DNA from 2 places in the Arthrobacter sp. Y3221159 genome. Region 1 is predicted to be linked to the other one. Evidence: riboswitches for the same ligand, from Rfam matches in the RefSeq annotation. Region 1 holds a riboswitch; the other holds the start of a gene.
What was found. A riboswitch is a leader RNA that binds a small molecule or an ion and turns the genes downstream of it on or off. The one in region 1 is predicted to bind glycine.
Positions count from the first base shown of each region.

Region 2: it holds a riboswitch for glycine, as region 1 does, so the genes downstream of both, AC5RT3_RS20010 (aminomethyl-transferring glycine dehydrogenase) here and AC5RT3_RS20000 (amino acid permease) in region 1, are expected to answer to the same signal.

Region 1 covers NZ_JBNHFC010000032.1:3,811-16,950, forward strand. Annotated here, with positions in the region: gene AC5RT3_RS19935 (O-methyltransferase) at 1-219, opposite strand, end outside; gene AC5RT3_RS19940 (thiamine-binding protein) at 293-616, opposite strand; gene AC5RT3_RS19945 (TetR/AcrR family transcriptional regulator) at 738-1,403, shown strand; gene AC5RT3_RS19950 (hypothetical protein) at 1,591-1,815, shown strand; gene AC5RT3_RS19955 (hypothetical protein) at 1,911-2,126, opposite strand; gene AC5RT3_RS19960 (hypothetical protein) at 2,192-2,446, opposite strand; gene AC5RT3_RS19965 (AzlD domain-containing protein) at 2,561-2,872, opposite strand; gene AC5RT3_RS19970 (AzlC family ABC transporter permease) at 2,869-3,651, opposite strand; gene AC5RT3_RS19975 (CoA transferase) at 3,711-5,084, opposite strand; gene AC5RT3_RS19980 (glycerophosphodiester phosphodiesterase) at 5,091-5,990, opposite strand; gene AC5RT3_RS19985 (DUF445 domain-containing protein) at 6,040-7,386, shown strand; gene AC5RT3_RS19990 (LamB/YcsF family protein) at 7,414-8,163, opposite strand; gene AC5RT3_RS19995 (hypothetical protein) at 8,147-8,956, opposite strand; gene AC5RT3_RS20000 (amino acid permease) at 9,088-10,623, opposite strand; glycine riboswitch at 10,672-10,769, opposite strand; glycine riboswitch at 10,771-10,869, opposite strand; glycine riboswitch at 11,101-11,201, shown strand; partial or broken gene AC5RT3_RS20005 (aminomethyl-transferring glycine dehydrogenase) at 11,362-13,140, shown strand, end outside.
Region 2 covers NZ_JBNHFC010000033.1:743-15,194, forward strand. Annotated here, with positions in the region: partial or broken gene AC5RT3_RS20010 (aminomethyl-transferring glycine dehydrogenase) at 1-1,173, opposite strand, end outside; glycine riboswitch at 1,367-1,463, opposite strand; gene AC5RT3_RS20015 (TetR/AcrR family transcriptional regulator) at 1,556-2,092, opposite strand; gene AC5RT3_RS20020 (MFS transporter) at 2,178-3,743, shown strand; gene AC5RT3_RS20025 (Dps family protein) at 3,838-4,317, opposite strand; gene AC5RT3_RS20030 (APC family permease) at 4,540-6,096, shown strand; gene AC5RT3_RS20035 (AMIN-like domain-containing (lipo)protein) at 6,179-6,730, opposite strand; gene AC5RT3_RS20040 (DUF4193 domain-containing protein) at 6,960-7,262, opposite strand; gene AC5RT3_RS20045 (hypothetical protein) at 7,527-7,874, shown strand; gene AC5RT3_RS20050 (MFS transporter) at 7,915-9,168, opposite strand; gene AC5RT3_RS20055 (elongation factor G-like protein EF-G2) at 9,181-11,349, opposite strand; gene AC5RT3_RS20060 (ChaB family protein) at 11,486-11,908, opposite strand; gene AC5RT3_RS20065 (manganese catalase family protein) at 12,175-13,125, shown strand; tRNA gene AC5RT3_RS20070 (tRNA-Thr) at 13,151-13,227, opposite strand; gene AC5RT3_RS20075 (DsbA family protein) at 13,403-14,278, opposite strand.

The DNA of each region.
Region 1 (13,140 bases):
GCCCGCGAGCGTACCGATTTCCAGGACGCGGCGGGCACCGGAGAGCTGGACCAGGAGCTTGAGCAGCTTTCCGGCATTCGGTGCAACCTCGATGGCAGGCATCCCCGCCTCCGCGGCGGAACTGATGGCCTGCTCTAGGGCCGGGTCCGGGTGGACCACCACACGTGTCAGGTACTCTTCAGCTGCCGTCCACTCCGGCCGGGGCTTATGCTCGAACATTGCCACAGTTTGGCACGGGCGGACTTGCTGGTCCAGAGAATAAGCAGGGCAAGTGGCCACCGGAAAAGATGACTCAGGAACCGTCCGCCAGGGCGTCCTCCAGGCGCTCCACCTTGGCGGTGAGCTCTCCTGTGTAACCGGGCCGGATGTCAGCTTTGATGACCAGGGAAACGCGGCTGCCGTACCGCCCCACCGCCTCGGTGGCGCGCTTGACGACGTCGAACACCTCATCCCATTCGCCTTCGATGGTGGTGAACATCGACTCCGTCTGGTTGGGAAGCCCCGACTCCCGGACGATCTTCACAGCAGCGGCAACGGCGTCGTGGACGGAAGCGTCATCCGGCCGGGAGCCTTCAGCAGGGGTGCCGGACGGGGCAACAGAAAACGCAAGCAACATGATGCCAGTCTGCCACGCCGTCCCGGCGGGCAACGGGCAGCGCGGGCGCCCCCGCCGTCACATAAGCTCCTACCCTTCAGTAACGGTGAAGGCGCGCAGTTGCGTTGCTAACCTTTTGGGCATGAGTCTCGCAGTCGCCCGCAAGCCCCTCCGCGCCGACGCAGCGCGGAACGTGGACAAGATCATTACGGCGGCGCGCCAGTGCTTCCGGGAGTTCGGTCCGGATGTACCCCTGCAGACCATCGCGGCCACGGCCGGCGTAGGCCCGGCCACCCTTTTCCGGAACTTCGCGGACAAGGAGGAGCTTGTCCTTGCGGCATTGAACCGGCAGCTTCGGCTCACCGTCGATCCCGTGATTGAGGGGGCGCTGGCCGATATCGATGCCGCCGCCGGCCTGTTCCGGGTGCTGGAGTCCCTTATGGATGCCTCCAGTGCCGACGCCAATCTGCTGGGCGCCGTGGCCGGCAGGCGCGAACTGCTCACCGGCATCGCCGGGTCCCTGATGGAATCCCTCAGCGTCCTGCTGGTGCGGGGGCAGGGGCAGGGAAGCCTGCGTCCCGACATCTCCATGACGGACATGTTCCGCCTGCTCGCCATGCTGATCAGCGTTGTGGACACCATGGAGCCGGGCTCCGACGCCTGGCGCCGTCCGCTGGCACTGGTGGAGGATGCCATCCGCACTGCCCGGCCGGCGCGCCCCCTGCCGCCGCATGTTCCAGTGCCTGCCGCCACAACCTCGCCCACGGCGCCCCTGATGGCCGCCCTTGGCGAACCCGGACTGGGGTAGGTTCCTGCCGGCAACGCACTTGGGCCGGCCACTTCCCGTGCAGCCGCCCCGGATTAGGGACCCATTGTGGGCGCCCACGTGGTGCAATACACTTCAAGAGGGTTACGCAGCCAGCCTCTGAACATCCCAGATGGAGCGACTCCATGAAGCAGTTCCTGCATTTCCGGCAGCCGATGGCCGCAGCGCGATGAACAGTTCAAAGCTCTCGCACTACCTCAACAATCCGCGCGATCCGGAAGAGGTCCTGCCCACATTGAGCGCGAATGAACTAGCGGACCTGCTGGACGCGCTGTACCAGAACCTTGACACGCCAGAACCCGAATTTGGCGCGCAGGCCTGGTACGACATGGCCGTCGAAGAAAGCTGCCGCCGGGCCGCGCTGCCGGACGGCGCCGCCCACGGAGTGGCATAGCAAGCCGGAATCATCTTCGTTCCGGCTGGATCAAGACCCTCCCCCACAAAGCAGTTCCTGCTGGCCACGGCATGATGCCGGGGGCCGCGCCGCGCCTATTCCTGCCCGGTGCCCGGCCCGCGATCCCCGCGGTGTTCGTTGGGCACATGGTCCTTCGCTTCGATGAGATGCTGCTGAAGCTTCTCCTCGGCGTCCCGGCGGCGCTTCGCCGTATCCCGCATGTCCCTGGTGGACTGGGAGCCGCGGGGATCACGGTAGCCTGGACGGCGCCTGCCGGGCTGCTCCCCCGCGGGCTGTGACTCTACGTTCATTCCGGTTCCTCCTTTGGCCGCCCGTCAGGACCTACCGCATTCGGTCCCTGGTGCCCGGCAGTGGGTCAACCGCTGGCCGCGTCCCCCCTCTTGCGGATCTCCCGCCGTACCAGGGCCTGCAGCGCGGGAACCGGCGACGACGGATCCGCCGTCAGGCCGGCGCTCAGCCTCTCGGCCAGCAACTCCAGATCCTCCGGCGGGACGTCGGACAGGGCAGCAAATCGTGTGTAGAAGCGTTTGGCAGGAAGCCCCGCCCGCCGTCGGGCATCTTTTCGGGGCCGGCCGGCTCTTTCTCCGGCAGCGTGCAGCTGATTGTCCATGGTCCCCGTTCACAGAAAATTCCGTGGCCGACTGCATAGCCGCTCCCATAGTACAGCCGGGGACTGTCATCGGAAGTGACCCACGTCACCCAGGCGCGGCTCCGCGGCGGACGGTCAACTCCAGCCCAGCAACCTCAGCAGTGCCGCCGTTCCCGCTCCGGCGAGAACCACCACCAGGAAAGGGGCACGCAGCGCCAGGGCCACGGCGGCAGCGGCCAGCGCGCCGAGCCGTGCGTCGGCGGCCAGCGACTGGCCCGATGCCACGGCATTCACCACGGTGAGGGAGGCGAGCAGCCCGATGGTCATGGTTCCTGCTATGCGCGACATTCGCGGATCCTCCAGGAAGCGGGCCGGCACCAGGTAGCCCACCAGTTTCCAGGCATAGGCCAGGGCACAGGCCACCAGCAGCCAGAACCAGAGGCTCATGCGCCTGCTCCCGGAACAGGCCCGTGGTGGCCGCCGTCATGTTTTCCTCCGTGGCCCCCATCATGCCGGTGGCGCTCCCGGTAAGGATCCACGTCGGGTTCGAGGCCCTCGTCACTGCGCCCGTGGCTGAACCAGCCGATGGCTGCCGCTACGACGGCGGCCACCAGGATGGGCACGCCCGCGGGCACGAACGGAACGGCGATGACCGTGGCCACGGCGCACACCACAGCAATGGCCACGGGTTCGCGACCTTTGAGCCTCGGCCAGAGCAAGGCCAGGAAGGCGGCCACCGCGGCGCCGTCAAGGCCCCATTGCCTGGGGTCCCCGAGCGCCGCGCCGGCAAGGGCGCCTACGGCGGTAAACAGGTTCCACAGCACGTAGATCCCGATGCCGGCTGCCCAGAATCCGCGGCGCTGCTCTTCCGGATCAGTTTGTCCTGTGCTGGTGGCCGTCGATTCGTCGATGGTCAGCTGGGCGCCAACGTATTTCCGCCAACCGGTGGGCCTGAGCAGCGCGTTCAGCTGCATCCCGTAGATGCCGTTGCGGACGCCCAGCAGCGTTGCCGCGCTCATCGCCGCGATGCCGGAGCCGCCGCCTCCCACCACGCCGATGAACGCGAACTGTGAGCCGCCGCTGAAGAGCAGGAGGCTCAGGGCCATGGTCTGCCAGAAATTGAGCCCGGAGGTGACGGACAGCGCCCCGAAGGACACCCCGTACAGCCCGGTGGCGATGCTGATGGAGATACCCACCCGGACGGCCGGTGATCCCAGGAGAAGCATGGTCCAACTCAATCACAAGGAGGACGGGCGTCTGAAACCGGTCTGGAGCCGCTGGTGGGTCAGGCCCAGGCCAGCCCGGAGCTGCCGTAGGGGGGTGGCGGATTGCGGTAGTCGAGCGGCAGCCCGTCCAGCAGCAGCGGAGGCGGGACGTACCGGAGCTCCCCGAAGGAGCTGTCCATGGTCCGGTAGTCCGGCGGCGCGAGTCCTGCTGCTGCTTCGTGTGTTCCGGCTAGGGAGAACAGTTCCCCCGCGGTCCTCGCCAGCGACAGCCGGGCGGTTCCACCCAGGCCGGTACGACGGCGGCCGGCAAGGAGCGTGACTGCTGCGGCTGCCGCTCCGTACCCGGTGGCGTGGTCCAGCGCCTGGACGGGCAGGGCACCCGGGTGCCAGCCGCCGTCGTCCGTCTCCTGGCCGTAGAGGTCTGCAATCCCCGCGGCCGCCTGCACGATGCTGTCGAAGCCTCGCAGGCTGCTCCACGGCCCTGTTGCACCCCAGCTGTTCAGCGTGACCACGGCCAGCCCGGGGCGGGCCTCCAGCAGGGCACCGGTACCCAGCCCGAACCGGTCCAGCGCCCCCTTCCGGTAGCCGGTGACCACCACGTCGGCAGCTGCAATGAGGTCCCGCAGCCGGCTTTGGTTTTCGGGGCGGCCGAGGTCCGCCTCCGCACTGCGTTTGTCGAAACAGGTGTCCACGAACTGGTCGGACAGTTCGGGCAGCCGGGGCGGGTCGATCCTCAGGACGTCCGCGCCGAGCGCAGCCAGGAGCCGGGTGGCAACGGGACCGGCGATGACCCTGGTGAGGTCCAGGACGCGGACGCCGGCCAGCGGGCGTGCCCCGGTGCCGGCGCCAGCGGGTGGAGGACCTGCGCCAGCGGGTGGAGGACCTGCCGGAACCGCTTCCGGCCCCGGCATACCGGCCAGGCCCATCCCTGTGGTTTCGCCGTCGGAGGAAGTCAGGGAAATCCAGGGACCGGAACCGGCAGCCTCTCCCATCGGGGAGGCCAGCCACGCGCTGCGCGTCCGGACGGCAGCGGCAATCCCGCCCGCTGCCTGGATTGCCGCCTCCGCCTCAAGGGAAGCCATGGTCCGGAGCGCGGCATCCACCCCGGCAGGCGAGCGCGCGCCAAGGGCCTGCAGCAGGCGCTGCTCGTGGTGCGGGTAGTTGGCGTGCAGCCGGATCCAGCCGTCCTTCGTCCGCCGGAACCCGGACAACGGGGCAAACCCCTGCAGCTTCCGCCCGGCGATCCGCAGATGCCCGGACGAATCGAAGGCGGCGGCGGTCAGTGCCGGTGTGGTGGAGAACCTTGGGCGTCCACCGGTGTACTGGGTCAAGGCTGCCGCTGCGGCGGAGACGGCGCCCAGGGCGAGGCCCTCCACGTCCAGCGGCCCGGCCCACCAGCGGCGGGGACCGACGTCGTCCGGCTGTTTGCCCACGGCCGCCTACCGTCCCTGCGTCGAAGCCATCTGGAGCTGGCTCAGGACCCGGGCGGGCACATTGGTGGTGATTTCGTGGATCCCGAGTTCCTGGCAGAGGGCCACATCTTCCGGGGAGTCCACCGTCCACACGCGGAACCGCCGGCCGGAGCCGAGCCAGCGCTGGACGGTAGCCGGATGCCCGCGGACGTAATCGATGCCCGGCCCCGCCAGCCCTGCCAGGCGGCCGTCCAGGATCCGCTCGCCTTCCAGCTGCGTGGCTTTCATCAAGTTGGCAATGGCTCCGCCGGTGATCGGGCCCAGGCCAAGCCCGCCGCGGATTTCGTGGATATTGATGTCGTCCACCAGTTGGCAGACGTATTGCGCCGGGACGGACCGGAGCAGGTGCCGGACCGAGTCCGGGCTGAAGCTCATGAAAGTCACCGCCACGTTGTCCACGGTGGAGCCGGCGGGATCCCAGCCCTCCCGGCGCAGCAGCTCCAGGACCCTGTCCTCAAGCTTCAGCTGGTAGGGGCTGGGATGCTTCAGTTCGATGGCGAGCCTGACCGGCCGCCCGGCTCCCCGAAGAATGTCCAGCAGTTCGGGCAGGGTCAGGAACTGTGCCGACCGGGCACCGTACGCCTCCGGGATACGCACGCCCTTCCATGACGAGAAATCGAGGTGCCGCAGTTCGCGCAGTGTCCGCTCGGCCACCGGCCCCGTGCCGTCCGAGGTGCGGTCAAGGTTGGCGTCATGCAGCAGGACAACATGCTGGTCGCGGGTGAGGTGGACATCGCACTCCACGCCGTCCGCCCCGTCCGCCAGTGCCTGCAGGTAGGCGGCCCGTGTATGTTCGGCGAAGGCGGCGCTCGCGCCGCGGTGCGCAAAGACCAGCGGCCTCTTCGGCAGTGGCTCCTCAAACCTCATGCAGACACGGTAGCCGACCGCGCCGCCACTGCGGGGCTAGGCTTGGCATATGCAGGTGAACTCTGAGCCAACTACCCAGGAAGCCCCGCCCCAGCCCGCTCGCCCGGTGCCGGACCACGCCCACGCGGCCGCCGCCGTCGGCCGCCGGCTTGGTGACGGTGATGCCGAAAAGGCGGCAGCGCTGCGGAAAATGAAGCTTGTGGCCCTGGGCCTGCTGATCGCCATGGCCGTTGTTTTTGTTGTCGCCTTCGCGCTGCAGGACGAGTATCCCTGGCTGCAGTATGTGCGGGCGGCCGCGGAGGGCGGCATGGTGGGCGCCCTGGCCGACTGGTTCGCCGTGACGGCGCTGTTCAAGTACCCGATGGGCATCAAGATCCCGCACACCGCGATCATTCCGCGGCGGAAGGACCAGATCGGCGCCTCGCTGGGCGAGTTTGTGGAAACCAACTTCCTGTCCGAACAGGTGGTCCATGAGAAGCTTGCCAGCGTCAACATCGCCCGCCGGGCCGGCGAATGGCTCGCCACGCCTGCAGGCGCCGAGCGGGTGGCCAAGGAAGGCGCGGCGCTCATCCGCGGCGCGTTCAAGGTCCTCAACGACGACGACGTCCAGGCGGTCATCGAGGGAATGGTGCGCAAGCATCTGCTCACTCCGCCGTGGGGACCTCCGGTGGGCAAGATGGCGGAGCGGATCTTCCACGACGGGCACCACCACAAGCTCGTTGACCTGCTGGTGGACCGGGCAGCTGACTGGGTCAGCGAGAATCACCAGACGGTGAGCCGGCTGGTCTCCGACCGCTCCCCCACCTGGGTTCCGCAGTTCGTGGACGGGCTCGTGGGAGACAAGGTGTACATCGAATTCCTCAAATTTGTCCGGGCAGTGCAGACGGACCCGAACCACCAGGTCCGTCAGTCGATCGACAAGTACTTGAACGACCTCGCCCAGGACCTGCAGCACGATCCTGCGATGATCGCCCGAGCTGAGGACATCAAGGCCCAGGTCCTGGGGGACCCTGAGGTCCGCGAACTGGCCTCCCGAACCTGGGGAACGGTGAAGAACGCCCTGCTGGGTGCCGTGGACGATCCCGACAGCGACCTGACCATCAAGTTCAAGGCCGCGGTCCGGGACTTCGGTTCCCGCCTGGTCAGCGATCCCGAGCTTGCCGGCAAGGTCAACGCCTGGATCGGCGACGCCGCCGGGTATCTGGTGCGCACCTACCGCTCGGACATTGCCGGGGTCATCACGGATACCGTGGCGCGCTGGGACGCCGAGGAGACGTCGCAGAAAATCGAGCTCCAGGTGGGCAAGGACCTGCAGTTCATCCGGATCAACGGCACCGTGGTGGGGTCGCTGGCCGGGCTGGCGATCTTCACGGTGGCCCACCTGGTCTTTGGCTGAGCGCCGCTGCCGGCCAGGGGCGGACGTTTAGGCGAAGGACTCCAGCTCAATCCCGGCAGCAACCAGGCCTGCCCGCACTCCCGCGGCCATCTCCACGGCGCCCGGAGTATCGCCGTGGATGCACAGCGAATCGGGCCGAACCTGAACCACGGTGCCGTCAACGGCCACCACTTCGCCCTTGGTGGCCAGCCGGACCGCCCGCTCCACCACCGCATCGACGTCGTGCAGGACGGCGCCATCCTGCGAGCGGGGGAGCAAAGTTCCGTCGGCCTGGTAGGCGCGGTCCGCGAAGGCTTCAACGAACACCGGGTGGCCGGCCTTCTGTGCCTGCTTCAGCAGCTCCGAGCCCGGCAGCCCCAGGATGGGCAGTCCGGGGTCGTAGGCGTTGACGGCCGCCACCACGGCCTCGGCCTGTCCGGCATCATGCACCAGCCGGTTGTACAGCGCCCCGTGGGGCTTCACGTAGTCCACGGAGGCACCCACGGCGTGCGCGACGCCGTCGAGCGCTCCCAGCTGGTACAGCACATCGCCGAACAGCTCATCGAAACTGGCATCCAGCGATCGCCGGCCGAAGCCTGCCAGGTCCCGGTACCCCACGTGCGCACCGACAGTGACGTCGAGCTCGTAGGCTGCCCGGCAGCTGTCCAACATGGTGATGGGGTCGCCGGCGTGGAACCCGCAGGCCACGTTGGCGCTGGTCACCAGCTGGAACATCGCGGCGTCGTGCCCCATCTTCCAGGAGCCGAATGATTCGCCGAGGTCAGCGTTGAGATCCAAAGGTGTTGCCTTCCAGCGTCTGCTTGTCGGGAGCTGCGGCGGCCTTCAGCTCCCCGGGGATGGTGTCCGGCATGGGTCCGAACGCTTCCTTGGCGTTCGACACCACGGCGCGGCCCATCATGAGGTTACCCGCTCCGCCCACCACCGCCCCGATCCCGAAGGGCAGGGCCCTTCCAAACAGCGCCGTGCCCTGGCGTTTGAGCAGGTTCTTGAGGAAAGCCTTCTGGATCCGGCTCCGGATGCTGCTGAACCCCGGCATCGGCATCGATTTGGACAGCATGCTGCCCCAGGCCTGGGTGGCGTTCGCGCCTTTGCCCGCAACCTGCCCGCTGAGCGCCCCGAGGAGGGACGTCCCCTCCTCGCCGAGCATGATGGCCATGACCATGGTGCTGGCCTTCTCCGGGTTGGTCAGCCGGATGCCATGGAGTTCGGCCAGTGAAGTGGCATACAGGGCTGTCGCTTCCAGGAATCCGACAGTGGCTGCCGCCGAAAGTCCCAGCGACGCCACCGTTCCCACGCCGGGCACCGCGGCGGTGGCACCCACCACCGCCCCGCCGCCCGTGACGGCACGCAGGTAGTCGCGCTCCAAAATGTCGGCCAGCTGGGCGGCGGTGGCACGCGGATGCTTCTTCTGCAACCGCCGGAGATAGGCCACCACGAACGGGCGCTGGATTTCCACCGCCTTCAGCAGCATGTTGTGGACACCGGGCTTGGGGTTGCCCTCAGCGTCGAACACCGCGTTGTGGGCGGTTTCCTGTGCGATTCGTACTGCGGGATTGCTGCGCCTGGCCATGATCACCTCATTCAAATCGACCTGCAGCGGGAAGGCTGCCGTGCTCCTCCATCCTAAGTGGATAAACACTAAGCATGCTTAACTTCGGCGCCTTGGCCTGCCGCCGCCCGGTGGGGTCCGCCGGCGTCCGCTCACTTCCTTGCCTGCTCTTTCTCGGCCAGGCCGGTGCCGGTGCTTCCGCCGGCCGCAGCCTCGTCAGCCCGCAGCTCGGCCTTGAACACCTCGAACCGGGCGAGGTGCGCGGGCCGGCGCCGCAGGACTGCCCATGCCGCACCCAGGACCACGAACCAGGCGGGGGTGGCCAGCAGGGCGGCGAGGGTGTCGGCCTGGGTGGTCAGCGCCCAGAGGACGAAGGCGAAGAACGCGAAGACCGCCCACACAACGGGAACGCCGCCGGGCATCTTGAACTTCGAGGCTGCATGCAGGTGCGGGCGGCGGCGCCGGAACGCCAGATAGCTGGCCAGGATCATGGACCAGACGAAGATGAAGCACACTGCGGACACGGTGGTGACCATTTCGAAGGCCTTGCCGACGTCCTGGCCTGCGTACATGAGCACGACGCCGGAGAGCAGCAGCACGCACGACAGGAACAGCGCGTTGCTGGGTACCTTCTTCGGCGACAGCCGGGCGAAGACGCCCGGCGCATCCCCCTCCTGGGCCAGGCCGAACACCATCCGGGAGGTGGAGTAGATGCCGGAGTTTGCGGAGGACATGGCGGAGGTCAGGACCACCAGATTGACCACGGTGGCGGCGGCGCCCAGTCCGGCCAGGGAGAACATGCCAATGAACGGGCTGTGTCCGGCGGCGAACTGGGTCCACGGGGTGACGGACATCAGGATGATCAGCGCGCCGACGTAGAACAGCAGGACGCGGACGGGGATGGCGTTGATGGCCCTCGGCAGATTCCGCTCCGGGTTCTTGGCTTCCGCCGCCGTGGTGCCCACAAGCTCGATGCCCACGAAGGCGAAGACGGCGATCTGGAATCCGGCCACGAAGCCCATGAATTCATTGGGGAAGAAGCCGCCGTGGCTCCACAGGTTGCTGAAGCCGGCCGTTCCGGCGTCGCTCTGGAAGCCGGTGAAGATCATGAACAGGCCGACGATGATCAGAGCGGCGATGGCGATGATCTTGATCAGGGCGAACCAGAATTCGGTTTCGCCGAAGGCCTTGACTGTGGCGAGGTTCAGCAGGAGCAGGATGGCGACGGTGGCCAGCCCTGGGATCCACAGCGGCAGTGCCGGCCAGAGCTCCCGGGAGTAGCCCGCGATGGCGATGACGTCCGCGATCCCGGTGATCACCCAGCAGAACCAGTAGGTCCAACCGGTGAAGAAGCCTGCCCACGGCCCCAGGAGGTCGGCCGCGAAGTCGCTGAAGGATTTGTAGTTCAGGTTGCTCAGCAGCAGTTCGCCCATGGCGCGCATAACAAAGAACAGCATGAAGCCGATGACCATGTACACGAAGATCACGGAAGGGCCCGCGGCGGAGATGGTCTTTCCGGAGCCCATGAAGAGGCCGGTACCGATTGCGCCGCCGATGGCGATGAGCTGGATGTGCCGGTTGCTGAGCTGGCGTTCGAGGTGGGGAGGTTCGCTGTGTGCGGCCTTGCCGGAAGGGGAAGCGCCGTGGGGTGGCTGGCCGCCCGGGGACGCGGGGGGATGAATCGTCATGAGGAACTCCATCGTTCAAGCAGCACCGGATGCTGCATAGATTCGGTTCCTCCCCGCTCTGTACATGACCTGAGAGTTTCCGCAGCCGTAAAGGCGTGCTTGCACCGTCGGTGAGCCGGGACCTGCCCGGCTGCTTTCCAGAGTTGCCTTTCCGCGGCGGTACATGGGCCTGAGAGTTTCCTGGGGAGGGTTTGCTCCTACGGCGCCTGCTGGATGTACCTGGCAGGGCTCTCCCGCCACAGGTCAAAGGCATGTTCAGTTAGAAAAAGTTGCTTCGCATGGACCGCTGCCGGCAGGCCGCCCCGAATCGGTGGAGCCGGTCCGGCACGGCGCCGGTCAGGTTCAGTGTGGTTCCGGTCACGCAGCATTGTCAAACCCCCAACCAGGAATCCGGGGGCGTGGCAGGCGCCGATTTGCCACGAGCAGGCAAGGCCGTGTACCTTGTGAGCCGAATCACCCACATTTGAATAAGCCTTTCGAGCTGTGACGGGAGAGCTCTCCCGGACAACCACCGGACAGGCGCCGTAGGAGCAAATCCTCCCCAGGAATCTCTCAGGCCCATGTACCGTCACAGCGAGGCGACTCTGGAAAGCAGCCCGGCTTCCTGCCGGACTCACCGACGGTGCAAGAGTGCCCTGCCATGAGCAGGTGTCCTCGGAATCTCTCAGGTCCAATACAGAGCGGGGAGGAACCCATCCATGCCGTGCCATCCGTGGCCGGCCAGACCTGGAGTTCCTCATGACGATTCAATCCAACCCATCGGCCTTCGCCGACCGCCATATCGGCGTGCGCCGCCAGGCCGACGTCGACACCATGCTCAAGGCCATCGGCTACGACAGCGTGGACGGGCTCGTGGACGTTGCCGTTCCGGGATCCATCCGCCAGGAGCACGTGCTCCGGCTTGAGGACGCCCTCAGCGAGGTGGAGGTCCTCGCCGAACTGCGCAGGCTTGCGGCCAGGAACAAGACCGCGGTCCAGATGATCGGCCAAGGCTATTACGACACCGTGACGCCGCCGGTGATCCGCCGCAACATCCTGGAGTCCCCGGCCTGGTACACCGCCTATACCCCGTACCAGCCTGAGATTTCGCAGGGCCGGCTTGAAGCCCTGCTGAACTTCCAGACCATGGTCCAGGACCTGACCGCCCTTCCGGTGGCGAACGCGTCCCTTCTGGATGAAGCCACGGCGGTGGCCGAGGCCGTCCTGCTGATGCGCCGGGCCAACAAGAACAAGGACGCCAAGGACGGCAAGACGGTCCTGGATTCCGATTGCCTGCCGCAGACCATCGCCATCGTGCAGGGGCGGGCCGAGGCCCTGGGCTTCGACGTGGAGGTCGCGGATCTCTCCAAGGGGCTTCCCGACGGCGCCATCAACGGCATAGTCCTCCAGCAGCCCGGCGTGTCCGGCCGTGTCTGGGACCAGTCCGCGGTCATCACGGCGGCTAAGGAACGCGGCGCGCTTGTCACCGTCGCTGCCGACCTCCTCGCCCTGACCCTGATCACCCCGCCCGGAGAACAGGGCGCCGATATCGCCGTCGGCTCCACCCAGCGCTTCGGCGTGCCGCTGTTCTTCGGCGGCCCGCACGCTGCCTACATGGCGGTCCGGACCGGGATGGAACGCACGCTTCCCGGCCGCATCGTGGGCGTCTCCAAGGACGACGCCGGTGCCCCCGCCTACCGCCTTGCCCTGCAGACCCGCGAGCAGCACATCCGCCGCGAGAAGGCCACGTCCAACATCTGCACCGCCCAGGCGCTGCTGGCCATCGTCTCCTCCTTCTACGCCGTCTACCACGGACCGGACGGGCTGAAGGCCATCGCGGAGCGGGTCAACCACAACGCGCGGATCCTCGCCACTGCGCTTGGCGCCGTGGGCCGGGAGCTCGTCACCGATTCGTTCTTTGACACCCTCACCGTCCGCGTGCCGGGCAAGGCCCGCAAGGTCCTCACCGCCGCCGAAGCACGTGGGATCAACCTGCGCCTGATCGACGAGGACACCGTGGGTGTCTCCATTGATGAGACGACGACGGCGGCGACACTTTCCGCCGTTGCCGTCGCCTTTGGCGCCGGTCCCGTCGGGGACGCGAAGGGGTTCGAACTGCCCGCAACCGTGCTCCGCACCTCGGACTTCCTGCAGCATCCGGTGTTCAACACCCACCGGTCCGAAACCCAGCTGCTGCGCTACATCCGCAGGCTCTCTGACCGTGACCTGGCGCTGGACCGGACCATGATTCCGTTGGGCTCGTGCACCATGAAGCTGAACGCCACGGCCGAGATGGAGGCCATTTCGTGGCCGGAGTTCGCCTCGATCCACCCGTTCGCCCCGGATTCGCAGACTGAGGGCTGGCGGGAACTGATCGCGGGCCTGGAGGCGGACCTGGCCGAGATCACCGGTTATGACCAGGTGTCCATCCAGCCCAACGCCGGGTCCCAGGGCGAGCTCGCCGGCCTGCTGGCGATCCGTGGCTACCACCGTTCCCGCGGCGAGGGCCAGCGCAACATCTGCCTGATCCCGGCCTCG
Region 2 (14,452 bases), on a different contig from region 1:
AGTGACGGTGTCGAAGAAGGAGGTGTGCAGGACATCGAGTCCCGCGGCTTTCAGTGAAGCTGCCAGCGTGCGGGCATGGCGGTTGGTGGTCTGGGCAATCGCTTTCAGGCCCTCGGGGCCGTGGTAGACGGCGTACATGGACGCGACGATCGCCAGCAGTGCCTGCGCGGTGCAGATGTTGGACGTGGCCTTCTCGCGGCGGATGTGCTGCTCGCGGGTCTGCAGCGCCAGGCGGTAGGCGGGGACACCGGCGTCGTCCTTGGACACACCGACAAGGCGGCCGGGCATGGAACGCTCCAGGCCTTTTTGGACGGCGATGTAGGCCGCGTGCGGGCCGCCGAAGAACAGCGGGACACCAAAACGCTGGGCGGAACCAACGGCGATATCCGCACCCTGCTCGCCCGGAGGCGTGATCAGGGTCAGGGCGAGCAGGTCGGCAGCGACGGTGACCAGCGCGCCGCGTTCCTTCGCCTCGGCGATCACGCCGGACTGGTCCCACACCCGGCCGGACGCGCCGGGCTGCTGGAGGACAATGCCGTTGATGGCACCGTCCGGCAGGCCTGCGGAAAGATCGGCTATCTCCACGTCGAAGCCCAGCGCCTCGGCACGGCCCTTGACGATGGCGATGGTCTGCGGCATGCAGTCGGCGTCGAGGACGGTCTTGCCGTCCTTGGCATCCTTGTTCTTGTTGGCGCGCCTCATCATGAGCACTGCCTCGGCCACCGCGGTGGCTTCATCGAGCAGCGAGGCGTTGGCAATGGGCAGCCCCACCAGGTCCTGGACCATGGTCTGGAAGTTCAGCAGCGCTTCGAGCCGGCCCTGCGAAATCTCAGGCTGGTACGGGGTGTAGGCGGTGTACCAGGCCGGGGATTCCAGGATGTTGCGGCGGATCACCGGTGGCGTCACGGTGTCGTAATAGCCCTGGCCGATCATCTGGACCGCGGTCTTGTTCTTCGCGGCAAGCTTGCGCAGTTCTGCGAGCGCTTCAACCTCGCTCAACGCCGGCGACAGCGTCAGCGGGGTGTCCTGCCGGATGTCCTTGGGAACCGCCTTGTCCACGAGCGCATCCACGCTGTCATAGCCGACGGCCTTGAGCATGGTGTCAACGTCGGCCTGGCGGCGCGCGCCGATATGCCGGTCAACAAAGGTGGCGGAAACCGGGGAAGCAGTCACAGGAACTCCATAATTCAGGCGGCGCAGGGTACGCCGCAGCGATTCGGGTTCCTCCCCGCTCTGTATTGGACCTGAGAGTTTCCGCGTTGCCAGCTTGCGCGTGGCCCCGCTTGCACCGTCGGTGAACACAACAGCCCAAGGCTCCCGCTCAACGGGTTACCCAGGCGGACTGCCTGCTGCTTTCCAGAGGTGCCTCGCCGCGGCGGTACATGGGCCTGTGAGATTCCTGGGGAGGGTTTGCTCCTACGGCGCCTGCTGTACTTTCGGCAGAACTCTCCCGCCGCAGATCAAAGGCTATTTATTTGGATTGTCGCGGGAAGCCGCCGGCGGCTCCCACAGCGCTTAATTGTCCTACGCCGCAGCGGCTGGGGCAAATGGCCGGCTACCGCCGTAGGCGCTCCAGGGCTGCCAGCAATTCGTCCACATCGGCGGCCGCGCCGCCCGGCGGTACCGGCCCCACAGACAGCATGGCGTTGAAGTAGAGCCCGTCCCCCATGTACAGCACTGCTTTGGCAAGCGCCGGGCCCACGTCGGCCGCGATCTCGTCGAGCCAGCGCTGCTGGATCGCTGCGAACCGGCGGCGCGTTTCCTCGTGCGCCACCTCCGCCAGGCGGGTTGCGGCGACGATCGCCCGGTCCAGCGGAGTATCCGCCCAGACGGAAGACCGGACGAAGTAGGCCGCAGCCCCTTCCCCGGCAGCTGCCATGGCATCGGCGTCGGCTCCTGCCAGCCCGTCAAGCCGGTCCAGCAGCACCTGGATCAGGGCTTCCTTGTTGGGGAAGTGGTACAGAAGCCCGCCTTTGGACACTCCGGCCTTCGCCGCAACGGCATCCAGGGTTGCCGCGCGCTCACCCACCTCAATCAGGAGGGCTTCAAAGGCGTCAAGGACCGCTTCACGGGCTACGGGCTTTCGGGGCATGCGTCTAATCATGCCTTTTGCGGCGGCAGCCTCTCCAACCCGGCCTAGTTTCGTAACTGTACCGTCTGGACGGTATAGTTATTTCATGACAACTTCCGCTGCCACCACCAGGACCCCGACGGCCCCCGTCGGCGGCCCGGCCGTCCGGGCGCCGTGGCGGGACTGGCTCGCCCTGGGCTTACTGATGTTCCCGGTCCTGCTGGTTGCCGTGGACAACACCGCCCTCACCTTTGCCCTGCCCGCCATCACCCGCGCCCTGGAACCCACCGGCGTCCAGCTCCTGTGGATCGTGGACGCCTACCCCCTGGTGCTCGCCGGCCTGCTGGTGTCCATGGGCAGCCTCGGCGACCGCATTGGGCGGCGGAAGCTGCTGGTCATCGGGAGCATCGGCTTTGCCGCCCTGTCCGCGGCCACGGCTTTCGCCCCAAGCCCCGCCTGGCTGATCGCCGGCCGTGCCGCCCTGGGGTTCTTTGGGGCGATGCTGATGCCGTCCACGCTCTCCCTGATCCGCAACATCTTTCCGCAGCCCAGCCGCCGCAGGCTGGCGGTAGCCATCTGGGCAGCCGGGTTCTCCGGCGGGGCGGCCCTGGGACCGATTTTTGGCGGCTGGCTGGTGGAGCAGTTCTGGTGGGGCGCGGTGTTCCTGGTGGCCGTGCCGCTCATGCTGCCCCTCCTGGCCTTCGGCCCAACCTTCATCCCGGAGTCGAAGGACCCCGCCCCGGGCCGCGTGGACGTACCCAGCATCCTGCTGTCCCTGCTGGTGATGGTCCCCCTGGTCTACGGCATCAAGGAACTGGCCACGGAAGGCACCGGCCCGGCAGCCCTCGCCGGCATCGCCTTCGGCCTGGCCATGGGTGCAGTCTTCGTGCGCCGGCAGCTGCGGCTGGCGAATCCGCTGCTGGATATGTCCCTGTTCCGGAACAGGGTGTTCAGCATGGCCATTACGGCCAACGTCCTGGCCCTGTTTTCCTTCAACGGCTTCATCCTCTTCCTGGCGCAGCACCTGCAGCTGCTCGAGGGCATGTCCCCTTCGGCAGCGGGCATGGCAATGATCCCGGCCCTTGTGGCCACGGTGGTGGCAGGGCTGGCCGTGGTGCCGCTGGTGCGGCGCGTGCGGCCGGGGTTCGTGGTGGCCGCCGGGCTGGCCTTCAGCGCCACGGGCTACAGCGTGGTCACCTTCGGGAACCACGACGGCGGCCCCTCGCTTCTGCTGGCCGCCCTGCTGGTCCTTGCCCTGGGCGTGGGTACGGCCGAGACTATTTCAAACGACCTGATCCTGGGGGCAGCGCCGCCGGAGAAGTCCGGTGCCGCCGCCGCCATTTCTGAGACCGGCTACGAAATTGGTGCCCTCCTGGGCACCACAGTGCTGGGCTCGATCCTGACGGCTTCCTACCAGCACAACCTCCGGCTGCCGGCCGCGTTGGCGGAGTCGGCATCCGAGGGCGCCATCCACAACGCGGGCGAAACCCTCGCCGGCGCCATGGATGTGGCTGCCGCCCTGCCGGCACCCCTGGCTGACGCGGTGCGGCATGCTGCGGCGGCAGCCTTCGATTCCGGCGTCCACGTCACCGCGGCAATCGGGCTGGTACTGATGGCTGGGGCGGCAGTCCTCGCCGCCGTCGTACTTCGCAAAGTCCCAACAGCCACCTAAGCGGCAGTGTCACGCCACAGCAAAAGCGCCCGGCGCCGGAGATGAACCTCCGACGCGGGGCGCTTGCTGCGTGCCGGCGTTCCCCGCCGGCGGGCTACTTGGAATCCGGGGCGGTTACGCTGGCCGTGGGCTTCATGGTTTCGGCGTTCACCATCCAGGAGAACTGCTCCAGTTTGAGGATGAACTCGTGCAGCAGGTCCGCGCTGGTGGGGTCTTCCTCGTCCACCTCGTCATGGACCTTGCGCATGGTGCCCACGGCCGCCTCGAGGGCGGCCACGATCCGTTCGATCGCATCCTTGGTGCTGATCAGGCCCTCGGGGAACGGCGCCAGGCTGGTGGACCCGGACACAGTGGAGCTGCGGCCGTCCGGAAGTGCATGCAGGGCGCGCATGCGCTCGGCCGTGTCATCGGCAAACTGCCGCGCGGCATCAACAATCTCATCAAGCTGCAGGTGGAGGTCCCGGAAGTTGGTGCCCACGATGTTCCAGTGCGCCTGCTTGCCCTGGATGTGCAGTTCAATCAGGTCGGTGAGCACGGCCTGCAGGTTGTTGGTCAGGGTCGGTGAAGCTTTCATCAGTCCTCCTCGAGTGGTCCAGTACGTGCGACGCTACCAGCCCCGCGAAAGGCCTGAAGCGCCCGGACAAGAATTTCTCAGTGAGCTTACTAACCGGAGTGGCGCCGATCATAAACGAATGTGATTCATATTGCCCCTTGCGCTCCGGCCTTCCCGCCCCCATACTAAATGAACGTCATTCATATAGTGATCGTGATCATAGAGTCTTCAGAAAGTGGTGCCATGACAGAGACGCTCCGCACCAGTACGTCGTCAGCCGGCTCCGGCAACCAACCCTCGGGCAGCGGCGGAATCAGCGCCAAAGGACTGAAGGGCGGGCAGCTGGGCCTCCTCGCCGTCGTCGTCCTTGGTATTTCCACCATTGCCCCCGCCTACACCCTCACCAGTGCACTGGGCCCCACCGTCAATGAAGTCGGACTCCAGCTGCCTGTCATCTTCCTGATCGGGTTCATCCCCATGATCCTGGTCTCGCTCGCCTACCGGGAACTCAACGCCGATTCCCCGGACAGCGGTACCACCTTCACCTGGGTTACCAAGGCCTTCGGCCCCTGGGTGGGCTGGATGGGCGGCTGGGGCCTGCTCGCCGCCAACATCATCGTCCTGTCCAACCTCGCGGGCGTGGCCGTCGATTTCTTCTACCTTTTCCTGTCCCAGCTCACAGGCTCCGCCGAGCTTGCGGACCTAGCGGACAACAAGGCAATCAACGTCCTGACCTGCTTCGTGTTCGTGGCCCTGGCCGTCTGGGTCAGCTACCGCGGCCTGCACGCCACCAAGCTGGTGCAGTACGGCCTGGTGGGGTTCCAGCTGCTGGTCCTTGGACTGTTCGTGGCCATGGCGTTCGCCAACTGGTCCGCTTCCGAAACGGCCATCCCCTTCAGCTGGGAGTGGTTCGACATCACCAAAGTCGAAACCTTCAGCCAGATAGCCGCCGGGATCTCACTGTCCATCTTCGTGTACTGGGGATGGGACGTCTGCCTGACGCTTAACGAGGAAACGGCCAACGGCAAGAAGACAGCCGGTGTGGCCGGTACCCTGACCGCCATCATTGTCCTTGCCATCTACCTCCTGGTCAGCATCGCCACCATGATGTTCGCCGGACTCGGCGATACGGGCAACGGGCTCAACAATGAGGACAACCACGAGAACATCTTCACAGCCCTCGCCTCCCCCATCATGGGCCCGTTCGCCATCCTGATGTCCCTTGCCGTGCTGTCCAGCTCAGCCGCCTCCCTGCAGTCCACGTTCATGTCCCCCGCGCGCGGCCTGCTGGCCATGGGGCACTACGGCGCCCTGCCGGAGCGGTTCGGCAAGGTCAGCAGGAAGTTCGCGACGCCGGGCTTCGCCACCGTCATTGCAGGCCTCGTTTCTGCCGGGTTCTACGCCGTCATGCATGTGGTCAGCGAGAACGTCCTGAACGACACCATCGTGTCGCTGGGCCTGATGATCTGCTTCTACTACGGCCTGACAGCGCTGGCCTGCGCCTGGTACTTCCGGCACAGCGTCTTCAGCAGCGCCCGCAACTTCATCCTGCGGCTGCTGTGCCCGGTGCTTGGCGGGGTGGGCCTGTTCGTGGTGTTCTTCCAGACCGCCGTGGACAGCCTCGCGCCCGAGTTCGGCAGCGGTTCGGAGGTCTTCGGCGTTGGCCTGGTCTTCGTGCTGGGCGTCGGGATCCTGGCCATGGGCGCGGTGTTCATGCTGGTAATGGCCAAGGTGCGGCCCGGCTTCTTCCGCGGCGAAACCCTGAAGCAGGACACCCCTGCCCTGGTGGTCCCCGAGTAGGAATTTGCAGTCCGCACGTAAAAGGTGCCGTGCCCCCGGATCCGGGGGTACGGCACCTTTTTGCCTTACGACGGCGGACGCGTCACCAGAAGTGCGCCACATCAACCACCAGGCGGGAGCCGGAACCAGGGCCGTCCAAGGTGAACACCCGGAACGGAAGGCGGGCACGAACGCCGAGGCCGATGTTGGTGTACCCCTCGTAGCTGCCGGCCCAGGCCACCTGGCGGAAGGTCTGGTAGTTGGCAACATTCGAGAGTTCCGCCTGGTTGCCCGGGTTATACGTGGGCTGCCCGGTTTGCGGATCGTAGGCGGGGGCATTCACCCTGACCTGCAGCCGGGCGCCACCCCGGACAGGGACGGTGAAGCCGGAACCGTCCTGGACCACCTGCGGAACGTAGCTCACGCTGTAGCCCGTTGCAGGGCCGTTGAGGTCCACCACCATCCGGTCGAAGCAGTAGTGCTGCCCGGTCCGGACGTTGGTGACTGATGCTTTGCTGAACGTGTCGTCAGCTTTGGACAGGGACCCCCAGACCAGTCCGCAATACGAGGTGGTTGCCGAGGCGGGCCCCGGAACCAGGATTCCCAGGCCGACGGCCATAAGGATAGCCGTGAGCCAAATGGAGAGTTTTTTCATTGTGGAGCCACCCAAGGAAGGAGCGATTGGATAGCTCAAGACTAGGAGCCTCATGCACGCGAAACGAGGCTTGTGGCCGCTTCGGCGCGCAACCGTTAGTCTGCCGCGGCCAGCATTAAGGGGCCATAAAAAAGGCGCTGATTCCTGGCCTTTCTTGACCCTTCCGCTGCCGTTTCTGCATCATCCCGTTACCGGCGGTAACGGCCGCCGGACTGCTGCAGAACGGGGGTCAGCCTTCGCACTCGATGCAGTACTTCATGCCGTTCTTTTCCAGCGCCACCTGTGACCTGTGGCGGACCAGGAAGCACGATGAACAGGTGAATTCGTCCTGCTGCTCGGGAACAACAATGACGGTCAGTTCCTCGTTTGACAGGTCGGCGCCGGGCAGGTCGATACCTTCGGCGGTGTCGTTCTCATCGATGTCAATGACCGCGGTCTGCGCATTGCCGCCACGTGACGCCTGGAGGGCCTCAAGCGAGTCAGCCGGAGACTCTTCTTCCTGCTTGCGTGGAGCATCGTAATCGGTAGCCATAGCCTGTTCACTTTCGTTGCTGCGCAGCGCCATTTCCGGCACCTCAGTGAAGCAGTTTAGGGCATGATCCCGTCACCGGCGCAATAGTGTGTTCCACCGGACAATCACGCGGCGCCTGCCGCGGATTCCCCGTGCAGGGCGCGGGCTTGGCCGACGTTTCCCGCCCGTCTCGCAGCCGTTAACCCGTGGCGGTTTGCCGGGCGCGGTCCTACGCTGAAAGCGCGCCCGGCCCCAGCAGCCGGAGCACCGCGTGAAGGAGGCACCATGGCAGCGAAGCTTAACCGGACGGCACTTGAGCAGGCGCGCAGGCTGATCAAGGAAGGAAAGGTCCAACGGGATATCCGGGATGACTGGAGCGAGCATGCCCCGTCCACGGACCAGGAAAACTCGTTCATCGACAAGCACGGCTTCAAGGACTTCGCAGCGTGGCACCTGGGCCGGGATGACGAAAAGACGGAGGGCACCAAGGGCAGCGTCAGCTTTCCGTACGGGGACTTCAGCAAGGTGCACCGGTGCGCGGTCATCTCGCTCGAGGGAAGGGCTGCCCAGTACGGCCACGACGACATCCGGGACGCGGCACGCAAGCTGCTTGAACTGATGGACGGGGACTGAGGCTGCGGCGGCTACGGTCCGGACTGCCTGCGGTTTACGGCTAGGGTGCTGCGGTGAGGTCCGACGCCGTGTCCGCCTGCGAGCGCTGCCGGCGGCTGAGCAGGATGAACGGCGCGGCCAGCAGTTGCACCACGCCGCTGACAGCCAGTGATGCCGGATAGCCGTAGAGGTCCGCACTCCGGCCGAGCAGGGGTTGCACCACCACGCCGCCGCTGGAGCCCATCAGGGAATCGAAGCTGAGGACGGTTGCGCGCTGCTTCGACGCAATCATGTCGTTCAGGTACGCCTGGCGCACCGGCGTGCCTGCCGCGCCCACCACTGCCCACAGGGCCAGCAGGACCAGGGCCAGCCAGAACGCCGTGGTGAACAGCAGCACCACCAGGATCAAGGAGCTGACCACGTTGCTCACGATCAGAACGGTGGTGCGCCTGCGGACCCGTTTCCGGACGCGGGGCGCCATCCATCCGCCCACGATGTCCGCTCCCGCCACGATGGCAGCCGCCAGCCCCGCAACGGCGTAGGCCCGGGGGTCCCCGAACAGCTGGAGCAGGTAGGGCTGCAGGGCATAGAAGACATAGAAGCCAACGCCCTCGGTGAACGGGGCTGCCAGCATGATGTACCGCACCGGCGGGTGCTTGAAACCGCCGTCGATCGAAGCTTTCAGGACCGATCGGGTCGCCCGCAGTGGGTGCGGCGACCGCTCCGGGGTGAAGCCGACATCGTGCATGAGCAGGAACGCCACGCCAAACATGGCCACCAGGACGCCCACGCGGATCAGGAACGGCACACCCAGGTCGGTGGCCTGGGCGATCACGCCGCCTGCCACGGAACCGCCCAGCATGGCCACCCCGGACACCATCTGCCCCCGCCCGAGCACCGCTTCCAGCCCGCCGTCGTAGCCGGAAAAATGCAGGGCGTCCACCAGCCAGGCTTCCACTGCGCCGGAAAAGAAGGTGAACCCGAGGCCCAGCAGCACGGAGACAACAGCCCACCACCAGAACGGGGCTGACCACTGCCAGAGCAGGTAGTACAGGAATGTGGATGAAGCCAGGGTGATGGTGCCGAGCAGGAATGACACCCGCCGGCCCCAGCTGTCCGCGACGACGCCCGTAGGCACCTCGAAGAGCACCATGCCGGCCGTGAAAAAGGCGTTGGCGGCAAAGGCTTCGAGGTTGCTGAGTCCGGCGTCGAGCAGGAAGAGGGTGTTAATCCCCCAGATGAAGGACGTTGCAAGGGTGTTGCCCAGTGTCAGCGTCAGGTAGACCCGCTGGATCTTCCGTGCGGCCGCGTTCATCGGGGGAAAGGCTTAGGAGGGGCTGAAGCTGGCGGGCACAGGGTCGTGCCGCAGGTAGCGGCGGGTGAACCGGCCGGTTCCGGCGGTCAGGGCCCTGAGTTCGACGGCGTAGCGCAGCAGTTCCTGGTCCGGCACTTCTGCGCTGATTTCGGTCAGCCCGTCCCCGGTGGAGGTGGTTCCGGTAAGCCTTCCGCGCCGGCCGGACAGATCGCTCATGACGGAACCGACGTGCTCGTCCGAAACGGTGATACCCACGGATGACACCGGCTCCAGGAGCTGGATTCTTCCCGCTGCAGCAGCCTCCCTCAACGCCAGTGCGCCGGCGGCCTGGAAGGCGGCGTCCGAGGAGTCGACGCTGTGCGCCTTGCCGCCCACCAGCGTCACCCGTACATCCACCACCGGGAACCCTGCCGATACCCCCTTCTCCATCTGCGCGCGGACACCCTTCTCCACGGACGGGATGAAGGTCCCGGGGATCACTCCGCCAACCGTCTTGTCCAGGAACTCGAAGCCCCCGCCGCGGTCGAGCGGTTCCACCTCAATGTCGCAGACGGCATATTGCCCGTGGCCGCCTGACTGCTTCACATGGCGGCCATGCCCGGCCGAGGGGGCCGCGAAGGTTTCCCGAAGCGGGGTCACCACGTCCACCGTATGCAGCTTCACGCCCTGCTCGCGAAGCCGGTCCAGCACCACCTCGGCGTGCGCTTCGCCCATCACCCACAGGACCAGCTGGTGTGTTTCGGCGTTCCGTTCCACCCGGAGGGTGGGGTCCCCGGCCGCGATCTTGCCCAAACTTCGTGCCAGCGCATCCTCGTCGCTGCGGGAGTCCGGTTCCACCGCCACTGGAAGCAGCGGCTCCGGCATTTCCCAGGTTGCGAGGATCAGGGGCTTGTCCCGGGAGGAAATGGTGTCCCCCGTTTCAGCGCTCCCCAATTTGGCCAGCGCGCACATGTCCCCGGCCACGCAGTACGGCACCGGCCGCAGGGTTGCCCCGAGCGGCGAGTAGATGTGGGTGACGCGCTCGTCGGTGTCGTGGTCCTGGTGGCCGCGGTCCGCGAGCCCGTGCCCGCCAACATGCACCGGCGAGTCTTCACGCAGCGTCCCGGAAAAGACCCGGACAAGGCAGATCCGTCCGAGGAACGGGTCGATGGATGTCCGGACCACCTCTGCGGCCAGCGGTCCGGCGGGGTCGCAGGCCAGCGACCCCTCCGGTTGCCCCGCCAGGTCGGTCACCCCTGGCAGGCCGCGCTCCGTGGGCGGCGGGAACGCGCGGACCAGCACTTCCAGCAGTTCTGCGGTGCCCAGGCCCGTCAGCGCCGACGCTGGAAGGACCGGAAAGAACGAACTCCGGGCAACAGCGGTTTCCAGGTCGTCGATCAAAACCCCGGTGTCGATGTCCTCACCGCCCAGGTAGCGGTCCATCAGGGTCTCATCCTCGCTCTCGGCGATGATCCCCTCGATCAGCTCGCCCCTGGCTGCCTCGACGCCTGCCAGTTCGCCCGCGTCCGCCTCACGGGAGCCGGGAGTCTCCCCCGCCGAATAATCGGTGACGGTCCGGGACAAAAGCCCCAGGAGCCCGGTGACGTCCCCGCCCGTCCGGACCGGGACGTAGAGCGGAAGGACGCCCTCCCCGAACGCCTTCCGGCACTCGGCGAGCGCGCCGTCGTAATCAGCGCGCGGGTGGTCCGTCCGGGTAATCACGACGGCGCGTGGCAGCCTCGCCTGCTCACACTCCGCCCACAGGGCAGTGGTGGTGGCGTCGATCCCGTCGACGGCCGAAACGACGAAGAGGGCAGCATCCGCGGCACGCAGCCCGGCGCGCATCTCGCCGATGAAGTCCGGGTAGCCGGGAGTGTCCAGCAGGTTGACCTTGATGCCGTCCACCAGCAGGGGCACCAGCGAGAGCGTGACGGAGCGCTGCTGGTGGACAGCGGCAGGATCGGAATCACTCACCGTTGTTCCGTCGGCGATGGACCCTTTCCGCGTGATGACGCCGTTGGCGGCGAGCAATGCTTCAATGAGCATCGTTTTGCCCGCACCCGAATGGCCGACCAGTGCGATGTTGCGGATTCTGGCCGGCTCCTCGGCGGCAATTCCGGCAGACCCGTCTGAGCGGCGTGCTTCCGGGCCGGTCCGGCCGCCAGATGTCCTCGCTGTGTCCTTCGTGCCTTTGACCGACATGGGATCCTCCTGGCGTCTTTGCCCTGCAACCCGTCCTAACGTGTCCTCTGATTCGACACCCTGGGACGCGTTACGGCAAGAGTGCCAGCGCTCCGGAACCTGCGATGTGCCCTGTCACGGCAGGCGCGCAGAGAGGCTACTGCCTGGCCTTCCGGGTGGCTGCGTCATTGGCCTTCTGGAGTGCCTTGACCAGTTCGCCCTTGTCCATCTTTGAACGGCCCTTGACATCCAGCTTCTTGGCGAGCTGGAGCAAGTGCTCCTTGGAAGCATTGGCATCCACTCCCCCGGCGGTGGGCTTGGAGGATTTGACGCCCTCCTCGGCCCGCTTGTCGGACGGGCCCTTCTTGCCCTTGGGTTCCCAGTGGTCCCCCACCTTCTCGTAGCTGTGCTTAAGGGATGCGTAGGCGGCGCGGGCGGCGCGGCTCTCATCGTTGCTGTAGGACTCCAACGCGGAATCATAGGTCTTGGCGAACGTGTCCTGGGCCTTTTGCTCCGAGCGCTGCAGCGTTGACGGAAGTTCGTCCTTGCGTGCGTGATCGTTTTTCCCGGTCTTGGGCATGGCACCCATCCTCCTTTTATCAGCAGGCTGATTATTTGAAGATGACACCAGCTTAAACCCGTCCGGGAGCATGCCCCCAACTTTTCCAGGAACCCTTGCCATCCAGATACTAAGCATGCTTATGGTATGGGGCACTGGTTGTCCACCGGGTCCATGGGCGGACGGCCACAGCGCTCCGGGAGTTACTGCGACCCATGGAACGAAGGGCCGTTGAACCCGATGAACTGCAGCACTCAGTATCAGAGCAATAGTGAGGAAACGGCCCCATGTACCTGCACACCCAACTCCTGATCAATGAAATCGCCGCCGATGAGCCGGACCCCGCCGCAGCCAACGCCCTCCAGGAGGGCCTTGGCGGGCAGTTCGGCGAGATGCGCACCATGATGCAGTACCTGTTCCAGAGCATGAATTTCCGCGGGGACGCGACGGCAAAGCCCTACAAGGACCTCCTCCAGGGCGTCGGAACCGAGGAGATCAGCCATGTCGAACTAATAGGAACCACCATCTCGCAGCTGCTGGACGGTTCCCCCAGATACCAGGGCAAGAAGACCGACCCCGTGGATGAGCCGGGGGCGAAGGGAGCCACGCCGCTGAAGATTGCCCTCGACACAGGCAACATCCACCACTACCTCGTGGGAGCACAGGGTGCGCTGCCGGTTGACTCCGTCGGAAACCCCTGGAGCGGTTCCTACGTGTACAACAGCGGAAACCTGGTCCTGGACCTGCTGTACAACCTGATGCTTGAATCCACCGGCCGACTACAGAAGTGCCGGATCTACGAAATGACGGACAACAAGACCGCCCGTTCCACCATCGCCTACCTCATCGTCCGGGACCAGGCACACGAGAACGCGTTCGCCAAGGCGCTCGAAAGCCTTGGCGTGAACTGGGGCAAGGTCCTGCCCATTCCAAAGACGAAGGCTGAACAATTCCCGGAAGTGAAGAAGCTGCTGGACCAGGGACTCCAGAGCATCCAGTACACGTTCAGTGCGGACAACCTCAGCGAGGCCGGCAAGCTCTTCCGGGGCGCTTCCCCGTCCAACGACGGAACGGAACTGAGGACCGATGTCATGCCCGAGGGTGTCCCGATGACCATTTCGCCTGAGCGCCGGGAGGAATTCTCCCCCGGGCTGGATCCCGAACTCCTGGCACTGATCCAGGCGACAGCCGAGGTGGAGCTGCAGGAGGCTGACAGCCCCCGGGTATCCGGCAGCTAGGACCAGGCCACGCGGCGGGTTCTTCTGGAGCCCCCTGTCGGATTCGAACCGACGACCCCCGCTTTACAAGAGCGGTGCTCTGGCCAACTGAGCTAAGGAGGCGTGCCCTCGCGGGCGGGCGCCGTGACGGCGCTAGATAAGGTTAGCCCAACTCCCGCCGGTGGTAAAAACGCCGGCGGCGAGGCAGGGCATACCGGAATGGGACAGCAAGGGGCCCGGTCCCGGAACAGTTTGACGTTCCGGGAACGGGCCCCTTGTGGCAGCAGTCGGGCCGGGGCTAGGCCTTCGCGTCGACCGCGGCCTGGATGTCGGCATTCAGGTCGGTGGTGCCGTCCCACTGCTTGCCGTCAATGAAGATGGTGGGGGTGCCGGTGATGCCGGTGTTGGACGCCAGCTGCGTGGAGTACTTCACGTAGGGGCGGAAAGTCTTGTCGTCCACGCAGCTGTTGATGTCCGCACCGATCTCGCTGGCGAGGGACTTGAGTTTGTCGTCCGAGAGGCCCGCTCCGCCTTCGGCAGGCTGGTTCGTGAACAGGACGTCGACGTATTCGGCGTACTTGTCCGGCGCCTGGTCAGCTACGCAGGCGGCGGCGTTGGCTGCGCGGGACGAGTAGTTGGTGCTGGACTGGCGGTCCAGGAAGCCCAGCGGCCGGTATTCAAGGGAGATCTTGCCCTCGTTGCGGAGCCCGGTGAGCGCGTCGTTGTAGGTGTCCTCGAAGCGCTTGCAGACGGGGCAGATGAAGTCGATGTAGGCCACGATCTTCACCGGCTGGCCTTCCTCGGCCTCGGCGCCCGGGGCAACCACCGGGTTGGGCAGGGCGTCGGGTTTGGCCGGAAGGTTGGCAATGTCCACCGTGGCCGAATCCGTGGCCCTTACCTCGGTGTTGGCCAGCAGCGTTACACCGCCGTTGACGTTGCCGTTGGCGGGCACCGGGCCCTGGTCCGCGATGGGCGTGTTCTGCCGGATGCTGGTGGTAACCACCAGGGCCACGACCGCAAGGATGGCCACCACCGCCGCGACGATGCCCCAGCCGATCAGCAGCTTGTTGCGCTTGTCCTTCTTGACCTGGGCTTCCCGGATCAGGCGCGCTTTCTCGCGCGCCTCCGCGGTTCGCTCAGCCTTGGACTTGCGTACTTCGTTTGCAGGGCTCATGAGTTCCTTGGGTCGATCGACGTAGGGGGTCCACTTCGTGGCACACCCCCATTTTAGGGGAGAAACCTGAGAGCTTGCCCCTTCAAGTATTTATCGGGCTTGACCAACGGACGAATAGCACCGATGATTCCGTCCCGTTAGGGTGGGGAAAGAGGCACAAGCAACCCCAGGGGG